2 regions of the Alteromonas sp. 07-89-2 genome follow, and region 2 is predicted to be linked to the other one. Evidence: predicted binding sites of a transcription regulator. Region 2 holds the regulator's gene; the other holds the start of a gene.
What was found. Region 2 encodes MetJ, which represses methionine synthesis genes. Its sites were predicted from a motif close to TAGACGTCTAGACGTCTA; they were not measured.
Positions count from the first base shown of each region.

Region 1: a site for MetJ is predicted at 1,615-1,632, ahead of msrA (peptide-methionine (S)-S-oxide reductase MsrA). Genes of this name have one in related genera too.

Region 1 covers NZ_VTYM01000024.1:97,959-105,523, forward strand. Annotated here, with positions in the region: gene F0261_RS15500 (hypothetical protein) at 1-890, shown strand, start outside; gene msrA (peptide-methionine (S)-S-oxide reductase MsrA) at 992-1,537, opposite strand; gene F0261_RS15510 (thiol-disulfide oxidoreductase DCC family protein) at 1,762-2,157, shown strand; gene F0261_RS15515 (SDR family NAD(P)-dependent oxidoreductase) at 2,147-2,872, shown strand; gene F0261_RS15520 (sodium-dependent transporter) at 3,184-4,605, shown strand; gene F0261_RS15525 (NAD-dependent epimerase/dehydratase family protein) at 4,720-5,532, opposite strand; gene F0261_RS15530 (DUF2884 family protein) at 5,699-6,529, opposite strand; gene F0261_RS15535 (hypothetical protein) at 6,876-7,067, shown strand; gene F0261_RS15540 (mechanosensitive ion channel family protein) at 7,143-7,565, opposite strand, start outside.
Region 2 covers NZ_VTYM01000005.1:152,983-160,547, forward strand. Annotated here, with positions in the region: gene F0261_RS05595 (cbb3-type cytochrome oxidase assembly protein) at 1-389, opposite strand, end outside; gene priA (primosomal protein N') at 521-2,710, opposite strand; gene rpmE (50S ribosomal protein L31) at 3,162-3,374, shown strand; gene F0261_RS05610 (hypothetical protein) at 3,580-3,897, opposite strand; gene F0261_RS05615 (malic enzyme-like NAD(P)-binding protein) at 4,576-5,811, shown strand; gene metJ (met regulon transcriptional regulator MetJ) at 5,975-6,307, opposite strand; gene metF (methylenetetrahydrofolate reductase) at 6,469-7,356, shown strand.

The DNA.
Region 1 (7,565 bases), on a different contig from region 2:
AGTTGAAACTTCATAGCATTTCACCAGATACCGCAACGCTGAGCGCATCGAGCGAACGCTTTTCATTTTCCAACACCGTGCGCCGAAGCTGCTTTTATAGCTATTTGAGTGAGCAACCTGATTTAGAAGCGCTAGCCGTAGACCCCAGAGACACCAATGTAATTTATACGGTTACCGAAGATGCTACCCGTACCGGCGCATTAAGCCCTCGCTGTGAAACCAAATACGAGGAAACAGGGTCAACCGATTACCCCACCTTGTTGGTAAAATTGACACGAAAAGATAATGGCTCGGTTGAAATGTCGGATGTGCGCCCACTACAGTTTCCGCAAGAGTTCGAAGTAGGTAACTTCCCCAACGACGGCATTGAAGGGTTGACGATGGCTGAAGACGGCACGTTATATCTGGCGCTAGAGAAAGATAAAGCAGGACAGCCAAGAATTTTTACATTGGCTGTTGATGAAGACTTTTTCTCGTCGAATGATTTTGCCACAGTGAGCGAGCCTAACCTTCAACTTCCTTCGTTTACTTCAGGTAATCACCCTATCAATGGACTGGCGTTATATACTCATTCAACCGGCGCATCCTATTTGTTTGGCGCAGCAAGAAACGACAATGAACTGTGGGTAATTGATGTGAATGGCAATAAGCCAACAAAGCGTATCCCTATTAAGTTCGACGTTGCCGGCGACCAGAAGTGTGAACAGTACACAATGGATAATTCGTCGATGGAAGGACTAGTGACCATTGAAAATACCTTGTGGATCATCAACGATCCTTGGGAGAAAAACTACCTTAAAAACGCGACGTGTGAAGCGCATAAGAAGCGTTATGAAGACTTAGCGCCTTTATTATTTCCACTAGAAATTAACAGCGTTTGGTTTGAATAATAAGAAAACGAATAGATTGAAAAACAAAAGGGTTGCTTTTAAGCAACCCTTTTTATTGTTGGCTAACACTATTGATAGCGCGCTTAATATCGCTGTTTTATTTATGCGTCGCTGCGAAGTCGAGAAGCGAAGGTTTTTTTGAACTTCGCAAGCTTAGGCGCCACGACCATAGAGCAATACTGGTTCTGTGGATTATTTTTGAAGTAATCTTGGTGGTAGTCTTCGGCGTCGTAGTAGTTATTTACTGCTACTATTTCAGTCACTACGGAATCGGGCCAAATCTCTTCTTCTGTGATTTCTGCGATAATTTTTTCTGCTTCAGCTTTTTGTGTATCGTCGTGATAGAAAACCGCGCTGCGATACTGTGTGCCTACATCATTGCCCTGTCTATTCAGCTGTGTAGGGTTATGCAGCGCAAAGAAAATTTCTAGTATCTCACGGTAGCTAATGCTGTCGGCATCAAACGTCACTTGTACCACTTCAGCATGGCCAGTATTTCCTTTGCATACCTCTTCATAGGTTGGATCGGCCTTTTCGCCTCCAGCATAGCCAGAAATTGCTTTTTCCACGCCTTCAACGCTATTCAACGCTGATTCGATACACCAAAAGCATCCGCCTGCCAACGTGGCGACTTGTAAATTTGCCATAGTAAAAACCTCTCTTAATCTTTGTCTGTAGTGTGGGTGCGGGTAGGTCACAACACAAGTCATCCAAGCGTGTTTTTTTATCGTATAAACGAATATTAAATAAGAATAATGTGCAAGCTAAGTGAAAGGTTTTAACATGTGAGGTTAACTGCTTTCTTTCAAGCAGTTTGCAACCGGTAAGAATGCGTATAAGCGTGTTCGAAATTTGGCAGAGGTATTCGGTCGTGATTATTTTCTATGACGGGTATTGTCCGTTGTGTATCGCTGAAATGCGTCATTTAAGAAAAAGAGACAAGCACAACAAATTAACATTGGTAGATATTCAGGCCCCCGATTTTTCGAGCCGTTATCCAACCATGGATTGGCATGCACTCAATGCAAGAATTCACGGACTTCGTGAAGACGGGACGTTGATAACTGGCCTTGATGTCACTCATGAAGCATGGAAAGCCGTGGGCATGGGTTGGCTATATGCACCGCTTCGCTGGCCTGTTATTTGTCATATAGCCGATGCTTTCTACAATGTATTCGCAAAGCATAGATACACCATTTCATACCTGTTAACAGGTAAAAAACGCCAGTGCGATCGCTGCATACCAGGAGAAGCCAGTGAAAAATAACGTCCTTATAGTGGGCGCGTCGGGCGGTATTGCGTCTGCGCTTATTGAGCAATATAGCAGTGAAGGTGCTAGGGTGTTCGCGGTTAGTCGCGCCCCTATATCTGACACCAATCATTCTGGGGATGTTACCTATCATCAGCTGGCCGAACAGGACGATAGGCACATAAGCGAATTTGTTGAACAGCTGGCTGAACAGCAGGTTGTGTTAAATACGGTAGTAATAACAACCGGTTTTTTGCATAACGAAAGCGATGGCATTCATCCTGAGAAACGTTTGGAAGATGTCAGCGAGCAGGCCTTAGCGGCTTATTTTTCAACTAACAGCATTATTCCCGCAATGTGGCTCAAGCATTTGGTGAATATAATGAGTAAAGAAGGCTCAACCCTTGTTTGCTTAAGCGCGAGAGTAGGGAGTATTTCAGATAATGGACTTGGAGGGTGGTACGGCTACCGCGCGTCGAAAGCGGCGCTCAACATGCTGGTTAAAACGGCGTCGGTAGAATACAAGCGCAGATTGAAAGACGTGATGCTTGTTTGTTATCACCCTGGGACGGTTGATACGGGGCTTTCTAAGCCTTTTCAAAAGAACGTCGCCGCCAAGAAATTGTTCACGCCTGAGTTTACCGCTAAACAGCTCATTCACCACCTTTCGGCGCTTAATCGAGACCAAGCTTGTCATTTTATCGACTGGAATGGCGAAGTGGTAACTTGGTGATACGGTCTAACATCATTTCAGCAAGTCCAACATCAAGACTTTTTATTTCACTGCTGTTACCATGCTATTTTTGGGAATGGTGCAGCGTATTGATAAGCCCATAGAGGTAGCAATACAACGCGTTGACGCCACACGTGAGTCATAACAACAAACGCCATCCTGATAATAAATAATACCAGTTCGCTCGGCTTGATTCTTACGAATAGTAAGTACCGACAACCAGCATAAATTGTGAGCACACGACGTGTTTGTGCATCACAAGGCATGATACGGCGAACTGCTATAACAATAACTCAACAAGAGGAAGGGATATGAGCGGGGCCAGAGAACAGTTCGGATCGCGCATAGGTTTTATTTTGGCAGCTGCAGGTTCTGCGGTAGGCATAGGTAATTTGGTAGGGTTTCCTGTCGGTGCAGCTAAAAATGGCGGTGGTGCATTTCTTTTAATGTACGCTATTTTCGTTTTTGCCATTTGTTTACCGGTAATGCTGGCGGAAATGTCAGTAGGTCGCCATGCTAAAAAAGACCCGCTTGGTGCATACAGTGATATAAGCGGTAATGAAAAGAAATGGAAAGTCGCGGGGTGGCTAGCTATTGCTACGCCATTCATGATTGCCGTTTTCTACATGGTTATTACTGTGTGGCTTTTCGGCTATTTGTTCGAAGCAGTAAGCGGAAATCTAGACAAGTTAGCTAACCCAGAAACCTTTGGGCTGTTTATTAACTCAGAAGCTATCTTTTTATATATGGCGGCCGTTGTTGGTGTGGTCTACCTCATCCTTCAAGGCGGTGTAAAAGAAGGGATAGAAAAAGCGGCAAAGCTGCTCATGCCTGCGCTTTTCGTGATGCTAATCGGTCTCGTTATCTTCGTATTAACCCGCGAAAATGCGATGGCTGGCGTTGAGTTCTACATTGTTCCTGAGTTTTCAAAAATCACTGCTGAAGTGGTGAATGGTGCGCTATCGCAGGCCTTTTTCTCTCTATCGTTGGGCATGGGTATTCTTATCACCTACGGGAGCTACATTGATAAGCGTGCAGATGTACCGAGCGCTGCCAAGCTGGTGGCGTTGACGGATACAGCCGTGGCGTTCACTGCGGGTTTGATGATCCTTCCAGCCATCTTCTCTTTTAACCCAGACATTAACCCTGATGATTTAAGTGAATCGTCAGTGGGCATGATTTTTACTTACCTGCCTAGTATCTTTCTAGCGTTACAAGACTCGATTGGATATATGGGCGCATCGATTGTCGCTAGCTTGTTCTTCTTATTAGTGTTCTTTGCGGCAATTACGTCGCTAGTGTCTATTTTTGAAGTACCTGTTGCGGCGCTTATGGATGAAAAAGGTGTAAGCCGTAAATGGGCGCTTGGGTCGCTAGGAAGCATTATGATTTTGCTAGCCATCCTAAGTGCGTTGTCATTCGGTAAAGTTGATATGCTTACGTCGTTTATGCACTACGCTGGCGCAGATAAATCACTATTTGATGTCATTTACGATGTGTTCTACGACACGATTTTGCCTTTAAACGGCTTGCTAATTTGTTTGTTTGTTATTTATCGTTGGAAGAGTGCAAACTTCAATGCTTCTTTGGAAGAGGGCAGCAGTGGTTACAAAGGTAGTTGGTTTGAAAAATACGTGGATATATCGCTGAAAACCTTTATTCCACTTATTTTACTCGTGATTTTTGTAAACACGGTAGCGGTAAAATACTTCGGGTTGAGCCTATTCGGATAGTCAGGTTTTACATGAAATGACGTGAGCTAGCAGCGAGCTCAACTTAAAAACGGCAAGCCTAAAGCTTGCCGTTTTTGTTTGTGTCAGAGTATGTATTTTCACTAAGAGTAAAGCCTAAAACATGCGATAGGGGTCACCGTACACAGGCGTTACATTTAGCCTTGCCCAGCTTTGTGCGGCGTCAATCACCTTGCCAGCAGGTTCTGCTTCAGTATCAGAAAAGTGCGGGGCATCAATATCCATCGCCTTCGCTGCATCCACGTAATAAATACCGCGCTTAGGGTGAGACAAGCTGCAAAGGTGAATAACATCGTTAAGCGGCTTGCCACAAATGATGGTCGTCAACGCAGATACAATGTCGTACACATGTACAAGGTTTATTCGCTTATTTCCTGCATCTAACTGTTTTCCACTTAACGAGCGGGCGGGGTGGCGGTCTGGGCCTACTAAACCGGCTAGGCGAACAATACTGATATCAACCTGACCTCGTTTAGACAATAAATAGTCTTCAATAGTCACGTGGGCTTTGGCCGAGGCTGTTTGCGGCTGTGTAGTGCTGACTTCGGACACTACCTCATTTGTTGCATCGCCGTAAACCGACGTGGTGCTGATAAACACAATATGCGCTACCTTTACATTGATGGCTGCGTCTATCAACTGCAGCATATTGTTGGTGTATGACGCGAGATCTGTGTTTCTCCTGCCAGGGGGAATATTTAGCAACAAGGTAGCGTTTGGCAAGTAGTTACAAAGCGCTGATGTATCTTCGCCTAGGGCATATTCAATTGCGGTGATACCTTGCTCTTTTAACGCGAGACGTTTCTGTTGGCTTCGAGTGGTACCAACAATATTGACCTTACCTGAAAGTGCTTTGCCCACATAGCTGGCTAACCAACCGTAGCCACTAATTACTACATTTTGAGTCATCGATTAAATACCCCTTTGTTTATGGCTTAAGAGTACATTAATTGAAGGGCGGTTGTCGTTAACTGTAAAAATGAAAAACCGACTGGGTTACAGTCGGTTTTCTAAGGTGAGTGGTTAGAGTTGTAAGTCGTTTCGCTCTGCGCGTTTAGTTCGCTGAATTTTCCAACTACATTTTCATTTCGTCGTTGTGGTCATGGTGGTTGTCTTGATCAATATCTAGCAGGTTCAAGTCATCTAGCCCAGATATGGATGCCTGCATCTTGCCTTCGGCATAATCCGCTTTCTTCAGTACCTTACACAATGCATCACCTTTTTCTTCTAGCGCAGCCGCTTGGCTTTCTAAGCGATATTCTAAATCTTCACCCCAGCGCTCCATCTTTTGCTCAAACTCAGACATATCACCGCCTTCCCACAACATTTGTGTTCCTACGGCGATAAGAATTCTACCCATAGACTCACTGATTAAAGACTCAATTTGCGCTTCGAATTCTTGCTCCCAGCTTTCGTCAAACCAACCTGGCTCATCGAATTTAGTTGAATCAACGCGAATATTGCCTGCGTCATCATAGAATGAAGTGTTTAGTTTGGTTTCAAGTGAGTCGAACAGTTCACGAAAATCATCACCCATTTGATCGCCGCCTAACAGTTCAGTAAATACTTCAGTTACTGCCACATTGGCAATTTGCAGCCCTTCACTGGCGATATTCAAGGTCATAGGGATGGCGATATCAATGTTGTTGTAATATTCACTTACCCAGCGCTGTTGTTCGCTGTCAAGCGATACTGGTTCGCCGTTAATGGTCATATTGTGATGGGAGTCAATCGTCATCACTGAGCCATTGTCCATCTGTACCGTTAGGTCACCTTGGTAATATTGAATATGACCATCAAGCTCCATGTCACAACTGTTGTTTTGAAAGCTGCTGTCATGCGCAAATGCGTGGCCGCTCATTAAAGCACTGGTAAGGGCAACTGAAAGTAATAGTTTCTTAGACATTGTTTATTCCTTAATTTACGTGTGACGCGTTAACGAAAGTGCTCGAAGCAAACTGCAATGCGTTGTAGTGTCACTGTCAGATAGACGCTAACGATACTCGCTGTTATACCTAAGGTAGAGCAATGGCCTTGCCAATATTTAAAGTCTATATCTTTCAAATGGTTAGTGATATTTGATGATTTCTTTATGCTCTGCTAAATACATTATTTAGTGAGATTACCAACTAATTAGTAGTTTTGACTAAGATCAATTAATATCAATAGCGGTACATTTAAGCCAATCCAAGCATGGTTAAATCTTATTTATTGGTGCATAATACCGCCAATATTTTTAAGGGGTTATCACAATGGCTGATTGGATTAATGCAATTATGTTTGGTGTTACGCTAATTGCCTTTACGCTAGGGCTAAGCAGCATCGTTATGGGCTTTATGACTGCTAAAGCAGGTGCTGAAGGTATGCAGGAAAAAATCGAGTACGGTTTTTTTGGCGTTACTGGTTTAGTACTTTGCTTACTGATGGCCTACGCATTGGCTTAAGCGATAAGCATTAAAAAAACCGGCTATCTCAGCCGGTTTTTTTTCGTCTTGAACAAGTCTTTATTCATCACTGCCTTATCGATTAGGTTCGCTCTTCTCCTGAGCATCTTCAGGCGCATTGTCGCTTTCAGGACTGTTTCTATAAGCGCTTTGTTCGCGATGGGCAAGCAGCGACAAATGTCCATCACGTTGATAAGCGCGTAAATCGAACAAATCCAGCATAGCCATAACGTGGTCGAAAATATCCGCCTGTACTTTTTCGTACCTCACCCATTCCTTTTGTGCGCTGAAACAGTAAATTTCTAAAGGTAAACCAAGCTCATTAGGCGGTAGTTGCCTAACCATTAGGGTCAGTTCTTGGTTTATATCCGGGTGCTTGCGCAAGTATGCCTCTAAATAAGCTCTAAAAGTGCCGATGTTGGTAAGGCGACGGCTGTTTAGCAGATCCGACTCATCAATGGAGTAATCTCGGTGATAAGCGCGGAGCTCATTTTTCTT
Region 2 (7,565 bases):
GTTCTAAACGAGGCGCACTGCATTAAATAGCGTTTGTCAGATTTTTCTTGCTCTTTGACCTCAACTTCTACTTCATATCCTGGAAGGGTCTTAATGTACTCCCATTCTTCTTCAGGAAGCTCAGGTAACGTCTCTTCTGTAGGAGCCACAGGTCGTGAAGCTTGTGTATCCACGTCGTCTTCTACATTGTCTTTTATTGACCACAAAAATGCACCAAAGCCAATCACCAATGCGAATACGCCAACAAGGCGCACAATAGGAAGTTTTCCAGAAACCGGGGCATTAGATTGCGCATTTGATTGCGCGCTTCTGGCTGGTTTTCTACCTTTACCAGCCGGCTTCTTTTTTTGAGGAGAGCGTCCACGAGAGACATAATCGCGTTGAGCCATAGTCGGCAATATTCCTACTTGTTATCGTTGTTTGTATGCGTAAGAAAACGTCATATACCAAATCTTTATGAAGCAGCAGCTTTCCTGCACTTCAATCCTGCGGAAATTTTAACGTATTGCTACCCAACAAGCTAACTGAAATCGGTAGGATCAATATCTATCGACCACCTTACCTTCATTGCCTGTGGCAACGCCTGTAAAAATGGCAGCGCCAAACGCAGCGCATTGTGAAGCGGCGCACGCTTTTCATGGCTACATATCAGCATAAACCGGAACCTACCTTGCCGCTTTTCAATTAGACAAGGAAACGGGCCATTTAGCTCAATGGCATGCTGCTGGAGAAATACTTGCTTGCTGTCTTGTAAAAAACGATAGGCCAAACTGCTGTCGGTCGCTTCTGCGCGAATGACAAACTGGCTAATAAAAGGGGGCAGCCCCGCCGCTTTACGCTCCATTAAAGCGTGTCTGGCGAAATGCCCATAGCCATTGTGCACTAAATCTTGTAGCAAAGGGTGATGGGGGTTGTGAGTTTGAAGCCACATCTCACCAGGTTTACTGGCGCGCCCTGCTCTTCCAGCAAGCTGAGTTACAAGCTGAGCGAGCTTTTCTGGTGCTCTAAAATCGGCACTAAAAAGTGCGCCATCACAATCTAGCACCGCCACTAAGGTTACATGCGGGAAATGATGACCTTTTGATAGTATTTGGGTACCTACCAGCAGCTGGTACTCTTGGCGGTTTATTGCATCTAGCGTCTGGTGCAGTTTATCTTTGCCCCGCACGGTATCGCTGTCTATTCGTACCTGTTTAACACCGGGAAATAAGCTTGCAAGCCCTTGCTCGACTTGCTCGGTGCCCGTACCCGCCGTAACTAATTCATTGTGATGGCACGCTTCGCAGTTTGATGGCATTGAACGCATACCGCCGCAGTGATGACACTGCAAACGGTTCTGCGCTTTATGCACCGTATACGGGCGGTCACAACGCTTACACATGACGGTTTCGCCGCAGTGATGGCAAAGCAGCGCTGGCGCATAACCTCTGCGATTCACAAACACCAATACCTGATTTCCCGCGTTGATATGCTGGCGCATTATCGTTAGCAAGCCTTGCGAAATACCGTAGTGAATGGGTTGGTCACGCGCGTCCAACACATGCTGATGCGTGCTTTTCGCCCCTCCCGCTCGCTTAGTTAACTGCAAATGGGCATAGCGACCGCTTAGCGCATTATTAAGTGTTTCGAGTGCGGGCGTGGCGCTGCCTAATAAAAGAGGAATATTGTGCTGCTTAGCCCGCATAGCTGCCAAGTCACGGGCGTGGTAGCGAAGTCCATCTTGTTGTTTAAAAGACTCGTCGTGCTCTTCATCCACAATCAGCATGCCGGGGTTGTGCAGCGGGGTGAAAATAGCCGAGCGAGTACCGATGATTATCCCAAGTTCACCAGCTCTTGCTCGCTGCCACACCTGTAGCCGTTCTTTATCAGAAAGCTGAGAGTGTAAAACGCCCACTGCAATACCAAAGCGCTTTTCAAAGCGTGACACCGTTTGCGGCGTCAGCCCAATTTCTGGCACAAGTATAAGCACTTGTTTTCCGTCGCACAGTAAGGGTTCGATGGCTTGAAGGTACACTTCCGTTTTACCGCTACCGGTAACCCCTTCAAGCAAACTTACCGCAAAGTTGCCCTGCTGACGATTAAGTGCGGCAATGGCAACCGACTGCTCAGTATCTGGAATTGGCTTTTCAGACACCGATAACGAGGCAAGCCAACTGCCTGACTTAAATTCAGGCGCGACTTCTTCAATGCTTATCAATGACTTTTCGACGAGCGCTTTGACCGCAGGTGCGCCATACTGCTTGCGCGCTTGGGATGCTAATAAGGCACCACCAGCCATTGCAGTAAAACAGGCTTGTTGTTTAGGCGCCCGCGATAACGTGTCTGCAGTCGTTTGCTTACCTTCTTCGGTAAGCATTAGCATGTCTTGAGGTGTTGGCGCTGCTGACTCGCCTTTGCGCAATAAAACAGGCAGCATGGCGTGTAGCACTTCACCCGGCGCATGATGATAGTACTGCCACAGCCATTGGGCCATTTTCAGCAACACCTCTTCTATAATGGGGGTATCGTCCAGTACCGACTCAATGGCTTTTAGCTTGTTGGAGTTTTCAATGTCGCTTTCAGGTTTGTGTAGGGTTTCAACAACTACACCCACAAGTTTGCGCGGACCGAAAGGCACAACCACTCTTACACCCGCACTTAGTGCGTTATCGTGGGTATACGTGAAAAGTTGGCGCAGCGGCACTGGCACGGCAACTTGGATAAAGGCCATTGCGAAGGTTCTACCTTATTTGACGATTGTTACAGCGCGTAATGCGCTTACTAAGCTTCTTATGTTGAAACTAATTATACTGAGGCTTCTTGCAGACCTATACGTTACAGCAGTTTGCGCTGCTAACAGCTAGCTACACATTTTGCTATTGGCGCATGATTTTGCCACTAGAGCATCTGGCCCAGCCTTGAAAGACAAATATTTAAACATACTTTACAGGTAAGCATAAAAGGAATGTTTTTTGTTTGGCCTTTTTATACGGCTGCCTTGTCTAGCTCTCTTGTTTAGCATTTGGCCAAAAACCGCTTGATCAAGGCCCTGCCATCCTTTATTATGCGCCGCTCTTTTGCGATAGGCTGTTCTTTGAACGACTTATCATTTGAATTAAGTAACGTATGGTGTGCGACTTCGGGTTGTATAGCGATACGGCCTTATTATGTGAGGTAACCCAATGAAACAAGATATCCACCCAAAATACGAAGCAATCACAGCAACTTGCTCATGTGGTAACGTAATGAACATTCGCTCTACGCTTGGTAAAGACATCAACCTAGACGTATGTTCTTCATGTCACCCATTCTACACTGGTAAGCAACGTAACGTTGACACTGGTGGTCGTGTTGATCGCTTCAAGAAGCGTTTCGGTGCATTGGGCAAAAAGTAAGCCTGATATCCAGTTCAAAAAAAGCGCCTTTATGGCGCTTTTTTATTGCTTAAAATTCACGCTTCACACAAACAAGGTGTGCCAAACAGCGCTTTACCGCCGTTATCCTACGTCAGGCCTGTACCTAGCCAGTGTAACAAGCCCTGCAACTCGCCTTTCTGAAAACGTTTTTAGCTTAATTTACAACATCCAGCGTAACCTGAACTCAGTGAAGGTTTTTAACATTAGATAAATGCCTATCCCAATTGCCGCCACTCACTTTCTTACACTGTTCTTCGCTATCAAAATAAATACCAACGGGTGCTGACTTAATTGACGCCAAAGCAATATTCACTTGGTTTATGAAGTCTATATCCCAACCATTAGTTAACGCCCGCTGCTTCTCCTGCTCAGTATTAAACACGGCAATCACTTGCGGCGCTCTCCAATGTCCTACGTGAGTTAGCCAAACAAATCCATTATTGGTAGATTTTACGCTTTCACACACATCGGTTAACACGGTTATTAGTTTTCTTTCTGTCATATCCTCGCCTTCAGCGCGAATTTTGAGTGGGCTTTCACAGGATTTTATCAGAAATATTGGATGGAGAATTAACGAGGTGTCTCCCTGCATTCTATTTTCCTGATTTGGGTTTCTGTCCAATGCATTTATGAGAACGTAGATCCCTTTGATAGCTTTATTTTCCCCCTCCACACAATAGACCTACAGAATGTTATAACAAGTCAAAATAAATAGCATGAATGGCAATTATAGCCCCATTTTACTGGTCTAATTAGTATGCCTAACCTACATTGGTATATGAGAATTCTGATCAGATATGTACACAGTGATTGGCTGTGTTAGAGTTGCGATCGGCACTTTGATAGTGAGCATTAATTCTGTGAATAATGCATTACTTTCAAGACTTGTGGCGCTTTTGGGTACATAAACCAGAGGCTTGTATCCATTAAGGTATGTGAACAAAATCAGTAAAGGTTAACGCCTAGTCTGCTTTTCCACATGCCACCTTGGGGCCTATTGATGATTGCTGTAAAACAAAGATCAACAAACCCTAGTGCTAACAACTATTTATAATCACTTTGTCATTATTTGGTTGTAACGCGCTTACGTTTATCTACCTATAACTATAACGACAATAAAATAGCTACAGAGCGTGAACGAAAACACCGATGAACCCTACATCTAAGGATACCTTTTTACATGTCAGATTTTAGACAACACGCACTCGACTATCACGCCAAACCCACACCTGGAAAAATCCGCGTAGAGTTATCTAAGCCAGCAGACAGCGTCGATGACCTTGCTCTTGCCTATAGCCCAGGCGTTGCCGAACCGGTCAGAGAAATTGCCGAAGACGCAGATAACGCCTATAAATACACGGGTAAAGGAAACCTGGTTGCCGTTATCAGTAACGGAACTGCGATTTTAGGATTGGGTAACCTAGGCCCACTGGCATCGAAACCTGTTATGGAAGGTAAAGCCCTTCTGTTTAAACGCTTTGCTGGCTTGGATGCCATTGACATTGAAGTGAAGCATCGTACGACCGAAGAGTTCATTAATACGGTAGCGAATATCGCTGACACATTTGGCGGCATTAACTTAGAAGACATTAAAGCGCCTGAATGCTTTGAGATTGAACAAGAGCTAATTAAGCGCTGTAAAATTCCGGTATTTCATGATGATCAGCACGGTACCGCTATTGTAACTGCAGCGGGCATGCTTAATGCTCTGGAAATTCAGGGTAAAAGCATAGAGAGCGCTAAAATTGTGTGTATGGGTGCCGGTGCAGCAGCGGTCGCTTGTATGGAACTGCTTATAAAGTGTGGTGCCCAGCGTGAGCGTATTTATATGCTAGACAGAAAAGGCGTTATCCATACTCGTCGCGAAGACTTAACTGAGCACAAAAAGCTATTTGCTAACAATACTGACAAGCGTACGCTTGAAGATGTAATGGAAGGCGCGGATATTTTTGTTGGTGTGTCAGGACCGGATGTTTTACCACCAGAAACACTGGCCTTGATGGCTGAAAACCCAATTGTATTTGCATGTTCTAACCCAGACCCTGAGATAAAGCCTGAACTTGCTCACGAAGTACGTAAAGATCTTATTATGGCTACCGGACGCTCGGACTACCCTAACCAGGTTAACAACGTACTGTGTTTCCCGTTTATTTTCCGTGGAGCACTAGATGTTCGTGCAACGGCCATTAACGATGAAATGAAAGTAGCGGCAGTAGAAGCCCTTCGTGCTATCACGAAGGAGCCTGTACCAGAAGAAGTACTAGCTGCCAGTAAGAGTACTAGTCTGACATTTGGTAAGGAGTACATTATTCCTAAACCTATGGACCCGCGTTTATGCGAGCGTATTGCTACCGCGGTATCTAAGGCTGCGATTGAATCTGGCGTTGCACGCGTGCCTGAAAGCCCAGAAGAATAAAATTCTGGTACATAAGGCAAAAAAATGAAGGGGCTAGTGCTCAACCTTTATTTGCTAAAAAGTGCGCTCAGAGAATACAAGTACATAAAAAACGGCGCCGTGTTGTGGGTTATCAACTAGCAATAACTTACAACAAAGCGCCGTTTCTCTTTAATACCAAATATCAGTCGTCTTCCGACACATCGTTTTCGAAGCTTGGATCAATGCCCATTTCTTCCATAATGCGTCTTGCTTCAGCCGGTACGCGATTAGGATTGTCTTTGCGCAGGTCATCATCGTTAGGCAATGGTTGACCGGTAAACGCATGTAAAAATGCTTCACACAACAGTTCTGAATTAGTGGCGTGACGCAAATTATTGATTTGGCGGCGAGTACGCTCATCAGTAAGCGCCTTAAGCACATTAATAGGTATAGAGACAGTGACTTTCTTTACCTGTTCGCTCTTCTTGCCATGCTCTGCGTAGGGGTGAATATATTTACCGTTCCATTCTGCCATTGTACTAACTCGGTCTACTCTTTTTTATGTTATGAAGAGAAATTCTAAACAAGTTCACGAAAAGGTCAATTGAGCAGTGTAAACCTCTTGACGTCTAGACATATATTCTTTAATTTAGACGTCTAAACGTCTATAAGAATACATTTTTGAGAGAAAAAGCCATGGTTTCTTACGCACAAGGTATCGATGCATTAAACCAGTCCCTGTCGGAACTGCGTGATATTGATGTATCTTTTGAATTCTTTCCGCCTAAAACGGAAGCCATGGAACAGACCCTGTGGAAGTCAGTTGAACGTCTAGCGCCACTAAAGCCAAGCTACATGTCGGTAACCTACGGCGCGAATAGCGGTGAGCGTGACAGAACCCACGACGTTGTAAAACGCATTCAGCAGCAAACCGGTGTCGCGGCGGTTCCTCACTTGACCTGTGTTGATGCTAGCCGTGATGAGCTTAAGCAAATTGCAAAAGACTACTGGGACTCAGGTATTCGCCGTATTGTTGCGCTTCGTGGCGATTTACCGCCAGGAGTAGAGAAAACAGAGATGTATGCCTCTGATCTTGTTGCCTTGCTAAAAGACGTTGCCGATTTTGATATTTCTGTTGCTGCCTATCCAGAGAAGCACCCTGAAGCACCAAATGCGCAGTTTGATTTACTAAACCTCAAGCGCAAAGCAGAAGCAGGTGCCACAGAAGCGATAACCCAGTTCTTTTTCGATACGAGTGTGTACCTTCGATTTAGAGACCGTGCAGCCGCAGCGGGTGTCGACTTAGATATCGTTCCGGGTATTTTGCCGGTAACCAACTACCAAACACTGGTGAAATTTGCGGGGTTCACAAATGTTCATGTGCCGGGATGGTTACACAAAATGTTCGACGGCCTTGATGCCGACGACCAAGCCACACGTAACCTAATAGGTGCTAACATCGCCATGGATCAGGTAAAGGTATTGGCTAAAGAAGGGGTAAAACACTTCCATTTCTATACGTTGAACCGCAGTGAATTAAGCTACGCCATCTGTCACATGCTAGGTGTGCGCTCAGGCACTTAATACATACAACAATCAGGATCGTGCTGACATTTTTGAATGAAGCACTCCTCAATAGGCGCAGTCAATGCGCCTTTGTTGTATAAAGCCTGCATTAAACTTTGCCACCAAGGCCGCCCGCAGTTACCATCTGATATAACATGTAATGAACTATCGATGCTTTATAACAGTCCGCATAGATAAGACCGCGCTGTTTACCATTTACACGGTAT